Regions from separate parts of the Arthrobacter sp. P1_A5 genome, predicted to be linked through region 2. Evidence: riboswitches for the same ligand, from Rfam matches in the RefSeq annotation. Region 2 holds a riboswitch; the other holds the start of a gene.

Region 1 (6,612 bases), on a different contig from region 2:
GTAGGAGTCAGGGTTGTAGCCCTGCGCTGCATATCCGGGGGCGGGGAAGCTGCCCGCGGATCCGGCGGGGGCGAACGCGGAGCGCCCGCCAAAGCCCTGGCGGATCCCTGAGGCCTGGCCGGCCTTGCTGGCGTTACGGACGGAGATGTGGACGTATCCGGATGCAACTGACATGGAATGCTTACCTCAATGTGAATGGCCGTCATCGCGGCTCGAATGCTTCTTTCCCCGCAATGAAATTGGGGAGGGGCGCCCGACTCTGGGCTTGGGGGCGAATGCCTAGAAACCTTTAGGGGTGTAAAAGTTAGGCGTGCATTCGACAACAGCGCATCTCGGTACCAGCGGGTGTGCTGATCCAGGAAGCTGCGGCTGCAGGTGCTGTTGAGTTCTTGTTCACAATTGAAGTGTGCAACGTAACAATGTAAACGTGCAAGTAACAATGGACCCCAGGTTCCACATAGTGAGACAGATCGAGGATTTGTAGCGCAAGTCACAATTCTGTAGCGGCAATAAAATAACAAGTGTTTTACTGACCGGAAGGTCAGCAAGTGCGCTTCATCGAATATTATTCGGTCAACGTCGATGGCGTCGGGTAAATCATTCACAGCACGGCAAGTTGGGCCAAACCGCGCCTGCCCACCGCTGCCTGCGAGGCGGTCCACGGAGTGGGCAGCCGGCATCGCCGCCCGCAAGGCACGGCGGCGATGCCGGCCGCGGCGGTTCAGTTCGACTGGCCGGTGGCTGTCGCCGCGACCAGCATGACGGAGGCCGCCGTGTAGCCGGAACCGTCCTTGGCCGCCACGATCCGCACCGTCCCGCCCGCGACGATGTCCGCGACGCTCAGCTGCGTGCCCGTGCCGCCGGCCTGCTGGCGCCGCTGTTGCAGATTACTCACCACCACGTCGCTGCCCAGCGCATAGCTGCGCGTGAAACCGTCGCTGCTCTTGACCGTCACGGAGGACGAGCTGACCTCGCTCACTGTGCCCAACTGCTCGGCCATCGTGGTGTATGCGCTTCCTTGCAGCACCACGTATTCGGCGTGCACTGCCGCGGAAAGCCCGCTGCCCATGCCACCGGCAGCGAAGTGGCCGGGACCGCCCTGCCCCGGCATGCCGCCGCCCGCGAAACCACCTTGCGCGGAACCGTCTTGTGCTGAACCTGGCACGCCTGGGGCGACACCCTGGCCGCCGGGTCCGCCGGCTGCCGCCCCGCCGGCCGCACCGGTGGCTGCCGTTGCGCTTGAGGTGAGGGCATAGACGCCGGCCCCGGCGCCGACGGCCAGGACTGCGGCGGCGCCGGCGACGGCGAGCCCCCGCTTGAGGGTCCAGGGCTTCGCCGCCGAGGCCGTCTTGGCGGAAGTTCCCGGCGCGCCCCAGCCTGTGGCTGCGGCGGGGACAGGTTCCTGCCGGGGCATGCCCCAGGCAGGTTCCGATGCCGGAACCTGCCAAACCGGAAGCGCGCCCCAGCCCCCGGCAGCGCCTGCTTCCGGCCGCCCGGCCTCGGCGTGCCCGCCGCCGGTGCGTCCGGCGTCAGCCTGTCCGGCGTCAGCGTGTCCGGCATCGGCGTGCCCGGTTTGGACTGTTCCGCCGTCGGGGTGTCCGGCGCCGGACTGCCAGGCAGTACGGGGTGTGGTTACGGGCGCGGGCGCCGCTGGCGCGCCGGTGGTGGGCGTGGGGGCGGGTACAGGGGCTGACTCGGGGGCTGCTCCGGAACCGGCTCCGGGATGCTGACCGCTCATGGTATTTCTCCTTTAGGGTGCGGATCGGTGTTCACCCCAGCGTGGTGAGCGATCCTGTGCTTGGGCTGTGCGGGCCGACAGCCCGGCCTGTGACGTTGCCGGACGGGAAGGGCGGATTGAACATGGCCGTTGCGGCCCGTACGGTCCCGCAACGGCATCCAGCTCGCTAGGCTGGGATTCACAGGTGCCGCACAGGGTCCCCAAAGCCCGGCCTAACCGGCAGATCGGAGAGTTGTCCCCATGGCCACTTCGCACTCCATGACCAACAACCTTCCCCAGCTCACGCATCCGGACGGCTCCCCCATCCGCGCCCTCGTGGTGGATGACGAGCCCAGCCTCTCCGAGCTCATGAGCATGGGGCTGCGGATGGCCGGCTGGTCCGTGGCCGTGGCCGAGGACGGGCCCGGAGCCGTCCGGCTCGCCAAGGAGTTCCGCCCCGACGTGCTGGTGCTGGACGTGATGTTGCCCGGGTTCGACGGCGTCGAACTGCTGAACAGGATCCGCGCGTTCGCGCCTGAGGTGCCGGCGCTGTTCCTCACCGCCAAGGATGCCGTTCAGGACCGCATCACCGGACTGGCGGCCGGCGGCGATGACTACGTCACCAAGCCGTTCAGCATGGAAGAGGTGCTGCTGCGCCTGCACCGGCTGGTCCAGCGCTCCGGAGTGGCCGCCATGGACACCGCCGAACTCGTGGTGGGAGACCTCGTGCTCAACGTCGACACCCGCGAAGTCACCCGGGCCGGTGAGGAAATGCACCTGACCGCCACGCAGTTCGAGCTGCTGCGCTACCTCATGGAAAACCCGAAACGGGTCATCAGCAAGGCCCAGATCCTGGACCGTGTCTGGGACTACGACTTCGGCGGCCAGGCGAACATCGTGGAACTGTACATTTCCTACCTCCGCAAGAAGGTCGACGCCAACCACGCTCCCATGATCCACACGGTGCGCGGAGCCGGGTACGTCCTGAAACCGGCGGACTGATCCGTGCCCTCACTTTCCGGCATGACCCGCGTCCCCGGACGCGACTGGCGCAACCCGTCGACGTGGCATTTGCGCACCCGGCTGGTCCTGGTCGCCATGGCGCTGCTCGTGGCCATCTGCGGCGCTGTGGGCTTGTTCAGCTACGCCTCCATGGACCTCTTCCTCACCCGGCAGCTCGACACCCAGCTGGACCAGGCCTCCCACCGTTCGAGCGAGTTCGGCCGGCCCTCCTCGGACGATTCGGGCAGGCGCCCCGACCCCCTCGAAGCCCGGGGACAGGGCGTCGGGACGCTTAACGCACGGATAGTCGACGGCGAAGTCAGCAGGGCCGGATTCCTGGCCGCGGACGGCGCGGTCAAGAGCCTCTCCCCCTCCGACAACAAGGTTCTCCTGGCCCTGACCCCGAGCGGCGTGTCCGTGGACCGCAGCCTTTCGGCCGGCGCCTACCGGCTCACGGCCGCGCGTACACCGTACGGCGACGTGATTGTGACCGGACTCCCGCTGGCTGAAAAACAAAACACCTTGGCCTCCCTGGTCTGGACCATGGTGGTGGTGTCCGCAGGCGGGCTCGTGCTGATCGGGCTCGCCGGCACGGCCCTGATCCGGCGGACCATGAAGCCGCTGGAACAGCTCTCCGAGGTCGCCACCAACGTCTCCCGTCTCCCGCTGGACGCCGGCGAGGTGGCGCTCGGGGTCCGCGTCCCGACGTCGGCTGCCCATCCCGGAACGGAAGTGGGCAGCGTGGGCTACGCGCTGAACAAGATGCTGGACAACGTCTCCAACGCTCTCGAGGCGCGGCAGGAGAGTGAGATGAAGGTCCGGCAGTTCGTCGCCGACGCCTCGCACGAGCTCCGCACCCCGCTGACGGCCATCCGCGGCTACACGGAGCTGATGCGGATGACCGAGCATTTCACCCCCGACGGCGAGAGGTCCCTCGCCCGTGTGCAAAGCCAGTCCGAGCGGATGACCACGCTCGTGGAGGACCTGCTGCTGCTGGCGCGCCTGGACGAGGGGCAGCCGCTCAAAATCTCCGACGTCGACCTCACCCAGCTGGCCATCGAGACGGTCAGCGATGAGAAAGTCATGGCCCCGGACCGCATCTGGCAGCTGGAACTTCCGGACGAGCCCGTGGTGGTGCGCGGTGATGCGACCCAGCTTCACCAGGTCCTCGCCAACCTGCTGTCCAATGCGCGCAAGCACACGGAACCCGGGACCAAGGTGGTCACGGGCGTTATGCGCTCGGCTGACGGCAGTGCCGTGGTCACCGTGACAGACAATGGCAGCGGCATCGCCCCGGAATTTATCGGCCGGGTCTTCGCCCGTTTCGCCCGGGCCGACGCCTCGCGCACCAATCCGGCGTCGAACCCCGCAGCCGTCCCCGCCGATTCTGCCGTCGCGACGGCGAGGGTCGGGTCCGGGGCTCCCGCACGCTCGTCCTCCGGCGCCGTTTCCGGCCGCCGCGGAGGTCACGGCACGGCGACCGCCGCGCCGACGCCCGAGGGCACCAGCGGGTTGGGCCTGTCCATTGTCCAGTCGATCGTGGAGGCCCACGGAGGAACAGTCGAGGTCACGTCCCGGCCGGGCCGCACGGAGTTCGCCGTGCGGCTGCCCGCCGCGCCGCCGCCGGCTTAACCGGAACGGCCGCCGTCGGCGCAAACGGCCCGGACCGGCCGGCCCGTGAACCCGGCGCAACCCGACACCCCGGCACTGTGACTCCTGTTACCAAAATGTGACTTAAGCGGCCAGGTCCTGTAGCGTCGTTAGCGTGCGCCGCCATCGGTGCCGCATATCCGGACGGACGCCAAACTCTGCCGCTTCCCGGATTCCGCTGGACCAGGCAGAGGCGGGGGACCCAGAGTTCCCGGGCATTCTGCTTTCATGCGCCCTCGGGGTGAAGCCGACACGTGATGTTCCGTGCGGCCGGATGACCTCATCCGAACCCGACAGCTAACTCCGCCGGCGTTGAGAGGCCACCATGACTGAATTCCAGGTACAAACACGCCCTGACGGCGGTTCGCATTCCCGCTCAGTTGGCGCAGCCAAGTCGCGCCACCGCGCCGAACCGGTCAAGCAGGCATCCGCCCTGTCGCGGTTCGCCGCCGGGCTCGGTGTAACCGGCCGCCGTGCCGCCGTCGTCACCGCCGCGTGCGCACTGCTGCTGGGTGGCGGCGCCGCCAGCCAGGCGGCAGAGCCGGGCGCCCACACGGCGAATGTTGCGAGCCAGGCGGCCACGATCGCCGACCCGCTGGCCAAGCTCAACTTCGAGCGGGTCCAGGTGGCTGGGCCGGGCGCTCCAGCGGAAAAGAACGTGGCTCCCCAGATCTCGGAGGTTAAGGCAGCCGAAGCGCTGATCCCTGCCCCAGCTGCTGCCGCGCCGGCAGCAGCGGCAGCCCCCGCACCTGCTCCGGTTCCCGCGGCAGCCCCCGCTCCCGCTCCGGTTCCCGCGGCAGCTCCCGCTCCCGCTCCGGCACCGGCAGCCGCTCCGGCCCCCGCACCGGCACCCGCACCGGTCGCAATCGACGACCCCGCCGGCGCGCAGGCCTACGCCGCGTCCCAGCTGGGAAGCTATGGCTGGGCACCCGGCCAGATGCAGTGCCTGCACAAGCTGTGGACCAAGGAATCCGACTGGAAGACCACCGCCACGAACGCCAGCAGCGGCGCCTACGGCGTGGTCCAGTCCCTGCCCGCCTCGAAGATGGCGAGCGCCGGCGCCGATTACATGACCAACTACCGGACCCAGATCAACTGGGGCCTGAACTACGTCAAGTCGCGCTACGGCTCCCCCTGCGGCGCCCTGAACTTCCACTACGCACACAACTGGTACTAAACCGGCCCTAACCAGCCCGGACAGGAGGCCCCGGATCCACGTGGATCCGGGGCCTCCTGTGTGTGACTGCTAGCCGAGAATGGCGGTTTTTTCACAGCTCGGTTTGGCGGCCTCCACATGGCTAAGTGGACCTACGCCAACTCCAGCACGCACCTGAATCATCCTCGGCGCGCCAGTCTGGGCCGCACATCATTGACCTCGTCCTCTGCAGGGAGTGCCGTGTAGACGGCATTCCCTGCAGAAATTTGCCGCTTGACCTGCTCAAGCTCATCCTTGAGGAGGTCAACGGTGGCACGGTATTTCTCGAAGTCCGCTGTTCGGCGCCTGGCCACGGCGAAACTGATGCCGGCGGCGAGAACGGCAAGCGGGAACGAAACCAGCAGGGCCCAGCCGGATGCGGCAAGGAAGTCCAGCGCTACGGGAAGTGCCTGCTTGAATGCCAGGAACTCGTTCACCCCACCAACCACTCCGTTCAGAGCGGAGTCCAGTGGGCCCAGAAACTGCCCCACGACTGGCGTCCCGGAAAACGACGGAGCGCTCAGCGGCGGTTCTCCCCCTGCAGACCAGCGCGAATCACCGAAATGGTTCAGGACGTAGATCCCGGCACCCGCGTTGAGGGCCGCGAAGAGCAGGACGGAACCAAGGGCAGTCCAATAAAGCCTGCGCGGACGCCAGACGCCGGCCACAAGCGCGAAGACGGTGGCCGCAACCCACGAAAAGATGCGGAGCTCGTCGCGGCCCATGCCGCCCAATAGATCCAAGGAATTCCCCGCCCCTTACAGTTGGAATCAATGCTCGTTTCGGTCCCAAGCGAGCCTATCCCAGCCGCCCCCCGGGTATGCCGCGGCAGATACTGGCGCGCTCCCTTTGTGCGTAGCCGGGCCCGACCCGCCCGGCTGCCCCGACTTCCACAGCCCCCGCACAGCTTGACCCTAAAGCCTTCATATGGGCCGCCGGGAAAGTTGAGCCATGACATTCACAGACCAGGCCACAGGAACCCTGCCCCGCTCCACGGCGACGCCGGCCGGCCCGGCGGCCCCCGAGGCACCCTCGGGGCTTGCGCTGG
Region 2 (6,612 bases):
GCCGTGGTAGTGGATGCCGGCCGCGGCCAGGGCGTTGGTGGCGAGGGCGGTGCAGTCCTGCGCCACGCCGATCTGTGCGTAGGCAGCAGCGGCGATGGTCGCGCCTGCGCCGCTTCCGATGCCCGCGGGGGCCTGGGCAGCGACGCCGCCGCTGACGCCAAGCTCGGTGCCGCCGGCGCGGGTGGCTGTAGCCGTGGCCGTGGCGTCCTGGACCTTCACGACGGGCTTGGGAGCCTCGACGACGGGAGCCGGCGTGGTGGTCACGGCGGGCTTCTCGTAGGAGATCGCGATGGTGGAAGCGGCCGAGATGGTGGCCGGAGCTGCGGACTGGACTTCCAGGGCCGAAGCGGAGGTGGATTCGCGCTGAACATTGGTTTCAGCAGCGTTGGCTGCGATTCCGCTGGTCAGGACCAGACCGGAAGCTGCGGCGATGACCGCGGCCTGACGGCCCATGCCGCCGGCGTTGTCGCCGACAGCCTTAGCAATTACAGCCAGCGAGTTGGTCTTGGTGACCTCGGCGCGGTGCCGTGCAACGTTTGCACGAGTAGTCATTAAGTTCTCTCTTTCGTGATCCTTGGACCGCGCGCTTTCGGGCACGGACTGAGGACGCTCCGGCATCTTGGGGGTACGCCGGATCGCCCCGAAATGGGTTACTTAGCGAAGGGTGTACTGCGAAGACGCGCCAAAAGCGGAAACTGCATGCTGTCCGGGCTCGGTAGCGATTGAGCCTGCGGAACGTGATCCAATCCGGGCGCCGGCAAGGGCGGCACGTGATGTGGATTCCAGCGGGCTCGACAGAGCCTCGCCGGTGCGCATGCGCGCAGAATTGTGGCGTGAAGACACGAAAGTAGCCTCTCCCAATGCCTACGAGGTGAGCTGTCGGATTCGGATGGGAGTCACCCGGCCGCGCTGCTTCCTGGGAAGCTTTGCGACTTAACCCCAAGGCCTTCTTTCGAAGGCCAAAATTGGTTCCCCCGCCCCTGCCAGACGATGTAATGCGAACGGACCTTGAGCGGTGGCAGAGCTAGGCAATCCACTCAAGAGCGCCAACTTCGGAAAAGTTGGCGTGCTTCAAACCCTACAGCAGTCCTGATCCAATGTCACATTCAGATCACGGCGTGTCACAGGAAGTTGAGAGCAGCCCATCGTCTTTTTAGAGCCAGCCGAGCGGGTCAACGACATCGCCGTTGACCATCACTTCAAAGTGGAGGTGGCAGCCCGTGGAGGCGCCGGTGGTTCCGCTCATGGCGACGACGTCACCGCGGGAAACCTTCTGGCCGACCTTGACCGAAGCCGAGGACAGGTGGTTGTACGTGGTCTCCAGGCCGTTGCCGTGATCGATGACCACGCGGTTCCCCCCGCCGAAGGGATGCCAGCCGTTGAAGGTCACGGTGCCGCTGGCGGCCGCGTGGACCGCCGTGCCGCACTGGGCGGCGAAATCCTGGCCGCGGTGGAACTCCCCCGCGCCCCCGGTAATGGGGCTGACACGGTAGCCGAAGGGCGAGGCCGTGACCAGCTGGTCGAGCGGCGCACCCAGGGTGCCGGCCGATGCCGCGCGGGTGATCGTGCCCACAGACTGGGCGCTCAGCAGCTGCTTGAGTTTCCCGTCCGGATCGCCCTTCGTGGTGACGGCCGTGCGGTTGAAGTCGACCTTGGCGGCGGCGGCAGCGGTGACATCCGGCTGCACGGCGGCGGAGAGCGCGCCGGATCCGCCCGGATTCGAAGCCATCACCGGGCTCGTGACGGGGACCGTCACGGTAAGAACCAGACCAGTTGCGGCCAGTGCGATCCCGGCCTTCTGCCCGACTCCGCTTGCCGCGGCAAAGTCCGTGACCTGGCGGAACGGACTGCGACGGCGACGGCGTTCATCGCGGTGCACGTCCCGCGGGCGTTCGGCCGTGTGTGCGACGACGGGACGCGGCTCCGGAGCGGGACCGGTCGCGCGGCGACGGCCCCTGGCGGTCTGGGTGGTCAAGAAGGGTTCCTCTCTGGATGGCCTGCGAAGTTAGCTGTCGGATTCGGGTCAGAGAGATCAAAGACCCGGTCCGCCGTTGCAGGCAGCCACGCACAGAGGCATCCCTAGGGGATCCTTCGGTGGAAGCTGCTTGCCGCTGACGGACTTCACCCCAAGGCTGCCGAAGTAGCAGCCGAAAGTGGTTCCCCCGCCCCTGCCAGGAGGTAGTTCTGCGACTGATCCGCTGGCAGGGCTCGGCTTCGGATCAGGTAACGCTTTGGTATCGGTACTGGGCACTAACTATAGGCGATTAAGCCGCCCGGTAATAAATCCGTAACCGCAATTGTGGACAACTCGTGGGTCGTCCCATGACCGGCGCGTAGTGGCTGGTCAGGCGACTGTTACAAAGACGTGCGCGGCAACCTCGGGCGGCAGTTCCAGGGCACCTTCGATATCGGGGACGCGGACCGAGATGTACTCCCCCACCCGCTCCAGCGAGACCAGCGCGCCAGGCCGGATTCCGCCCTCGTCGAGCTGGGCCAGAAGCTCCGGCTCCACCTGGATCGGCTCCGCGAGCCGGTTGACCGTAACCCGGGAAGTTACCCCGTAGCCGGCCATGGCCTCCAGCAGGTTCACGGGCCTGTCCACGGGGGCGCCGTTGGGCACGCCGCCAAGATCCGCCAGCCCCGGAATAGGGTTTCCGTAAGGCGAGACTGTCGGGTGGTTGAGCATCTCGAAGATTCTTCGCTCGACGCGTTCGCTCATGACATGTTCCCAGCGGCACGCTTCCTCGTGGACGTAGGCCCAGTCGAGCCCGATCACGTCCGCGAGGAGGCGTTCGGCCAGACGATGCTTGCGCATGACACCGATTGCACGTTTCCGTCCGATTTCCGTCAGTTCAAGGTGCCTGTCGCCGGAAACAACCACCAGCCCGTCGCGCTCCATCCGGCCGATCGTCTGGGACACAGTGGGGCCGGAGTGGCGGAGCCGTTCGGCGATGCGGGCGCGGAGGGCAACGATGTTTTCTTCTTCAAGTTCCAGAATGGTCCGAAGATACATCTCCGTAGTATCGATCAGATCCGTCATTCAGCTCAGCTCCTCGAGCGCAGTCCTAGCGTCATTCCCACCGTACCGCGTGCGGGCTGCATGCAGGATGCGCCCAGGCGGGAACCGCCGTACGTTCGCATGCCAGCCTAGCCTATTTTGAATTACTCCGGATAATCTTTCGATCGACCTGAAGCTATTGTCCCAGCCCCAGCCGGCCGGCCGTCCCCGGCGTCTCAATGACCGGACTATGACAGGCCTTTTTCTGTATCGCCGGGAGCTGTCAGGCAAAATAAGACAGGCAGAATGAAGAGGGGTGTCCGTGGTAGCCATCCCTGCCCGCCACCTCCCAGCCACGCTACGAACCAGCCGAAAATTGGAGCCACTGTGAGCGACACCAGCATCACGATCCCCGCCCACCTCCTGCCCAAGGACGGACGGTTCGGCGCCGGCCCGTCCAAAGTCCGGCCGGAACAGATGGACGCCCTGGCCGCGGCATCGTCGAAGCTGCTGGGGACCTCCCACCGCCAGGCGCCCGTGAAGAACCTGGTCGGCTCGGTGCGCAGCGGCCTCAGCGAATTCTTCCGGGCACCGGAAGGCTATGAAGTGGTGCTGGGCGTCGGCGGATCTACCGCGTTCTGGGACATTGCCAGCTTCGGGCTCGTGGAGAACAAGGCGCAGCACCTGTCCTTCGGCGAGTTCGGCTCGAAGTTCGCTTCCGCCACCAACAAGGCGCCGTTCCTTGCCGAGTCCTCCATCATCAAGGCCGAACCCGGCACCCGCCCCACCGCCCGGGCGGAGGCCGGCGTCGACGTCTATGCGTGGCCGCAGAACGAGACCTCAACCGGCGTTGCCGCACCCGTCCAGCGGGTGGCCGGCGCCGACGAGGGGTCGTTGGTGCTCGTGGACGCGACCTCGGCCGCGGGCGGGCTGGACGTGGACGTGGCGGAGTCGGACGTGTACTACTTCGCGCCGCAGAAGAACTTCGCATCCGACGGCGGCCTGTGGCTGGGCCTGTTCTCCCCGGCCGCGCTGGAACGGGCGGCACGGATCAAGGCCGGCAACCGCTGGATTCCCGACTTCCTTGACCTCCAGACGGCGATCGACAATTCCAGGCTGAACCAGACCTACAACACCCCCGCGCTGGCCACCCTGGTGACCCTGGACGCCCAGGTGCAGTGGCTCAACGCCAACGGCGGCCTGGACTTCGCCGCCGGCCGGACCGCGGATTCTGCCGGCCGCATCTACCGCTGGGCCGAAGCGTCCGAATACGCCACGCCGTTCGTGGCCAAGGCCGAGGACCGCTCGAACGTGATCGCCACGATCGACTTCGATGACTCGATCGACGCCGCGGCCATCGCCAAGGTGCTCCGGGCCAACGGCGTCGTCGACACCGAGCCGTACCGCAAGCTGGGCCGCAACCAGCTGCGCATCGCCACCTTCGTGGCGATCGAGCCCGACGATGTCTCGGCACTGCTCGAGTGCATCGATTTCGTCGTGGCGGAACTGAAGAAGTAGCCCTGCGTCCGGCGTCGTCACGGCCCCTGAGGACCTAGGCCGTGACGGCGCCGTCGTCGTTTCAGGTCCGTCCGCCCTGCTATGCCTACGGCCGCGGGTCCCTGCCGGCACCGGCCGCGCCGGTCCGGCTTTCGACGCGGAAGTACCGCAGCCCGTGGGCGCGGCGGTTGAAGTGGAGCCGCAGGTGCTTCGCGCGGATGATCCACACCAGCCCGATCAGGGCCGCCAGCAGGCCGGCGCCCGCCGCGACCGCCATGGACCAGCGGGGGCCGGCGGTGTTTGCCACCCAGCCGACGAGCGGTGCCCCGAGGGGAGTTCCGCCCATGAAGATCGCCATGTAGAGGGCCATCACCCGGCCCCGCATTACGGGCTCTGTGGTGGTCTGGACGTACCCGTTTGCGCTCGTCATCATGGTGATCGCGAACAGCCCCACGGGCACAAGTGCGACGCCGTACCAGAAGTAGTTCGGGGCCATCGCTGCGATGCCCGAGGTCACGCCGAAGGCGGCGGCCGCCCCGAAGATGACCCGCAGCCGTGGCTTGCCGCGCCCGGCGGACAGCAGGGCCCCGGCGACGGATCCGATGGCCATGATCGAATTCATCAGGCCGAAGGCCCCCGCGTCCAGGCCGAATTCGGTCCCCACCATGGCCGCGATGAACAGGGCGAAATTCAGCCCCAGGGTTCCCACGATGAAGATCGCCACCAGCACCACGATCAAATCCGGACGGTACCTCACATAGCGCAGCCCCTCCCGGATCCTGCCCCTGCCCGCCGGTGCCCGCGGCAGCCGGCGCAGCGACGACGACGGGATTTTCGCCAGGCTCAGCAACAGGGGCACAAAGGTGAGCGCATTAATGAGGAAGACCCAGCCGGGCCCGACGACGGCCGTGAGCACGCCGGCGACGGCCGGACCGATCATCCGGGCAACATTGAAAGACGCGCTGTTCAGGGCCACGGCGTTGGGGAGGTAGTCGTCCTGGACCAGTTCCGAGACGAAGGTTTGCCGGACGGGGGCGTCCAGGGCGGAAACCACCCCGAGCATCAGGGCGAAGGCGTAGACGTGCCAGAGCTGCGCCGCGCCCGTGACCACCAGGATGCCCAGCCCCGCGCTCAGCAGCGCCATGGCGGACTGCGTCAGCACCAGGAGCCGCTTGCGGTTGAACCGGTCGGCGACCAGTCCGGCCACGGGTGCCAGGAAGAGTTGCGGGCCCAGCTGCAGGGCCATCGTGATTCCCACCGCCCCGGCATCGTGCGCCGTCAGGTGGGCGAACACCAGCCAGTCCTGGGCGGTGCGCTGCATCCAGGTGCCAACGTTGGAAATAAGGGCGCCGACGAACCAGATCCGGTAGTTCAGGATGTGCAGGGATTTGAACGTGGACATCAGCCCCAGCCCTCCCCAGACACGCTCCCGGACGCTTCCAACCGCTAGTCGGCCTCGCCCGTTGAGCGTTCCCGCTCGGCGTCGTCGGCGTCGGCGTCGGTGTCGGCGTCGTCGGCGTCGTCGTCGGTGTCGGCGGTGTCAGCGTCGTCGGCGTCGTCGTCGTCAGCGTCATCCTGCTGGTCGGCGTCGGACGCCTGCGACGGCGCTTCGGGACCGGACGGCGCCTCGGCAGCCTCGTCAGCCTGCGCGTCTTCCGGCCGGACCCGTTCGGCCCACGGAACCCAGGCCGGTGCCAGGATGGAGTCCTCGGAGGGCAGAAGGCCAAGTTCGTCCACCGTGACCACCTTGGAGCGCGAGTTGCGTGTCAGCACGGCGTACCACTGCCACCCCAGGTATCCGGGGAGCCTGGATTCGAACAGGTGGGTCACCAGGCGGTCGCCCTCGCTCCGGGCGCCGATGTGCTCGCCGATCTGCTCGGCGGGGGCAATGCCCTCCACCGCGGTGCGGGCGACGTCGACGGCTGCGGCCAGGAAGGCGTCAGGCTTGCCGGTGCGCCAGACGGGCACGCCGGCGCGCGGACGGATTCCCTGCTTGGGGCCGGTTGCTTTAGCCCCGGCGGGCGCTGCGGTTCCGGCATCCGGCGCCGGCAACTGATCAGGTTCCTGAGTCATCAAAAGCCTTATACGTCCAGCTCGTCGGCAACCTTACGGAGGGC

What was found. A riboswitch is a leader RNA that binds a small molecule or an ion and turns the genes downstream of it on or off. The one in region 2 is predicted to bind cyclic di-AMP.
Region 1: linked by a shared signal. The riboswitch ahead of AC1D1S_RS16205 (aggregation-promoting factor C-terminal-like domain-containing protein) and the one ahead of AC1D1S_RS08295 (M23 family metallopeptidase) in region 2 are both predicted to bind cyclic di-AMP.

Annotation. Positions count from the first base shown of each region.
Region 1 is NZ_JBFTZL010000145.1:2,719-9,330, forward strand. It holds gene AC1D1S_RS16185 (winged helix-turn-helix domain-containing protein) at 1-174, opposite strand, end outside; gene AC1D1S_RS16190 (hypothetical protein) at 722-1,738, opposite strand; gene AC1D1S_RS16195 (response regulator transcription factor) at 1,979-2,719, shown strand; gene AC1D1S_RS16200 (sensor histidine kinase) at 2,741-4,351, shown strand; cyclic di-AMP (ydaO/yuaA leader) riboswitch at 4,536-4,695, shown strand; gene AC1D1S_RS16205 (aggregation-promoting factor C-terminal-like domain-containing protein) at 4,695-5,546, shown strand; gene AC1D1S_RS16210 (hypothetical protein) at 5,705-6,307, opposite strand.
Region 2 is NZ_JBFTZL010000038.1:15,659-22,270, forward strand. It holds gene AC1D1S_RS08290 (NlpC/P60 family protein) at 1-552, opposite strand, end outside; cyclic di-AMP (ydaO/yuaA leader) riboswitch at 848-1,017, opposite strand; gene AC1D1S_RS08295 (M23 family metallopeptidase) at 1,154-1,975, opposite strand; cyclic di-AMP (ydaO/yuaA leader) riboswitch at 1,980-2,194, opposite strand; gene AC1D1S_RS08300 (iron-dependent transcriptional repressor DtxR) at 2,345-3,040, opposite strand; gene serC (phosphoserine transaminase) at 3,386-4,516, shown strand; gene AC1D1S_RS08310 (MFS transporter) at 4,602-5,897, opposite strand; gene AC1D1S_RS08315 (DUF3027 domain-containing protein) at 5,942-6,568, opposite strand; gene AC1D1S_RS08320 (cold-shock protein) at 6,577-6,612, opposite strand, start outside.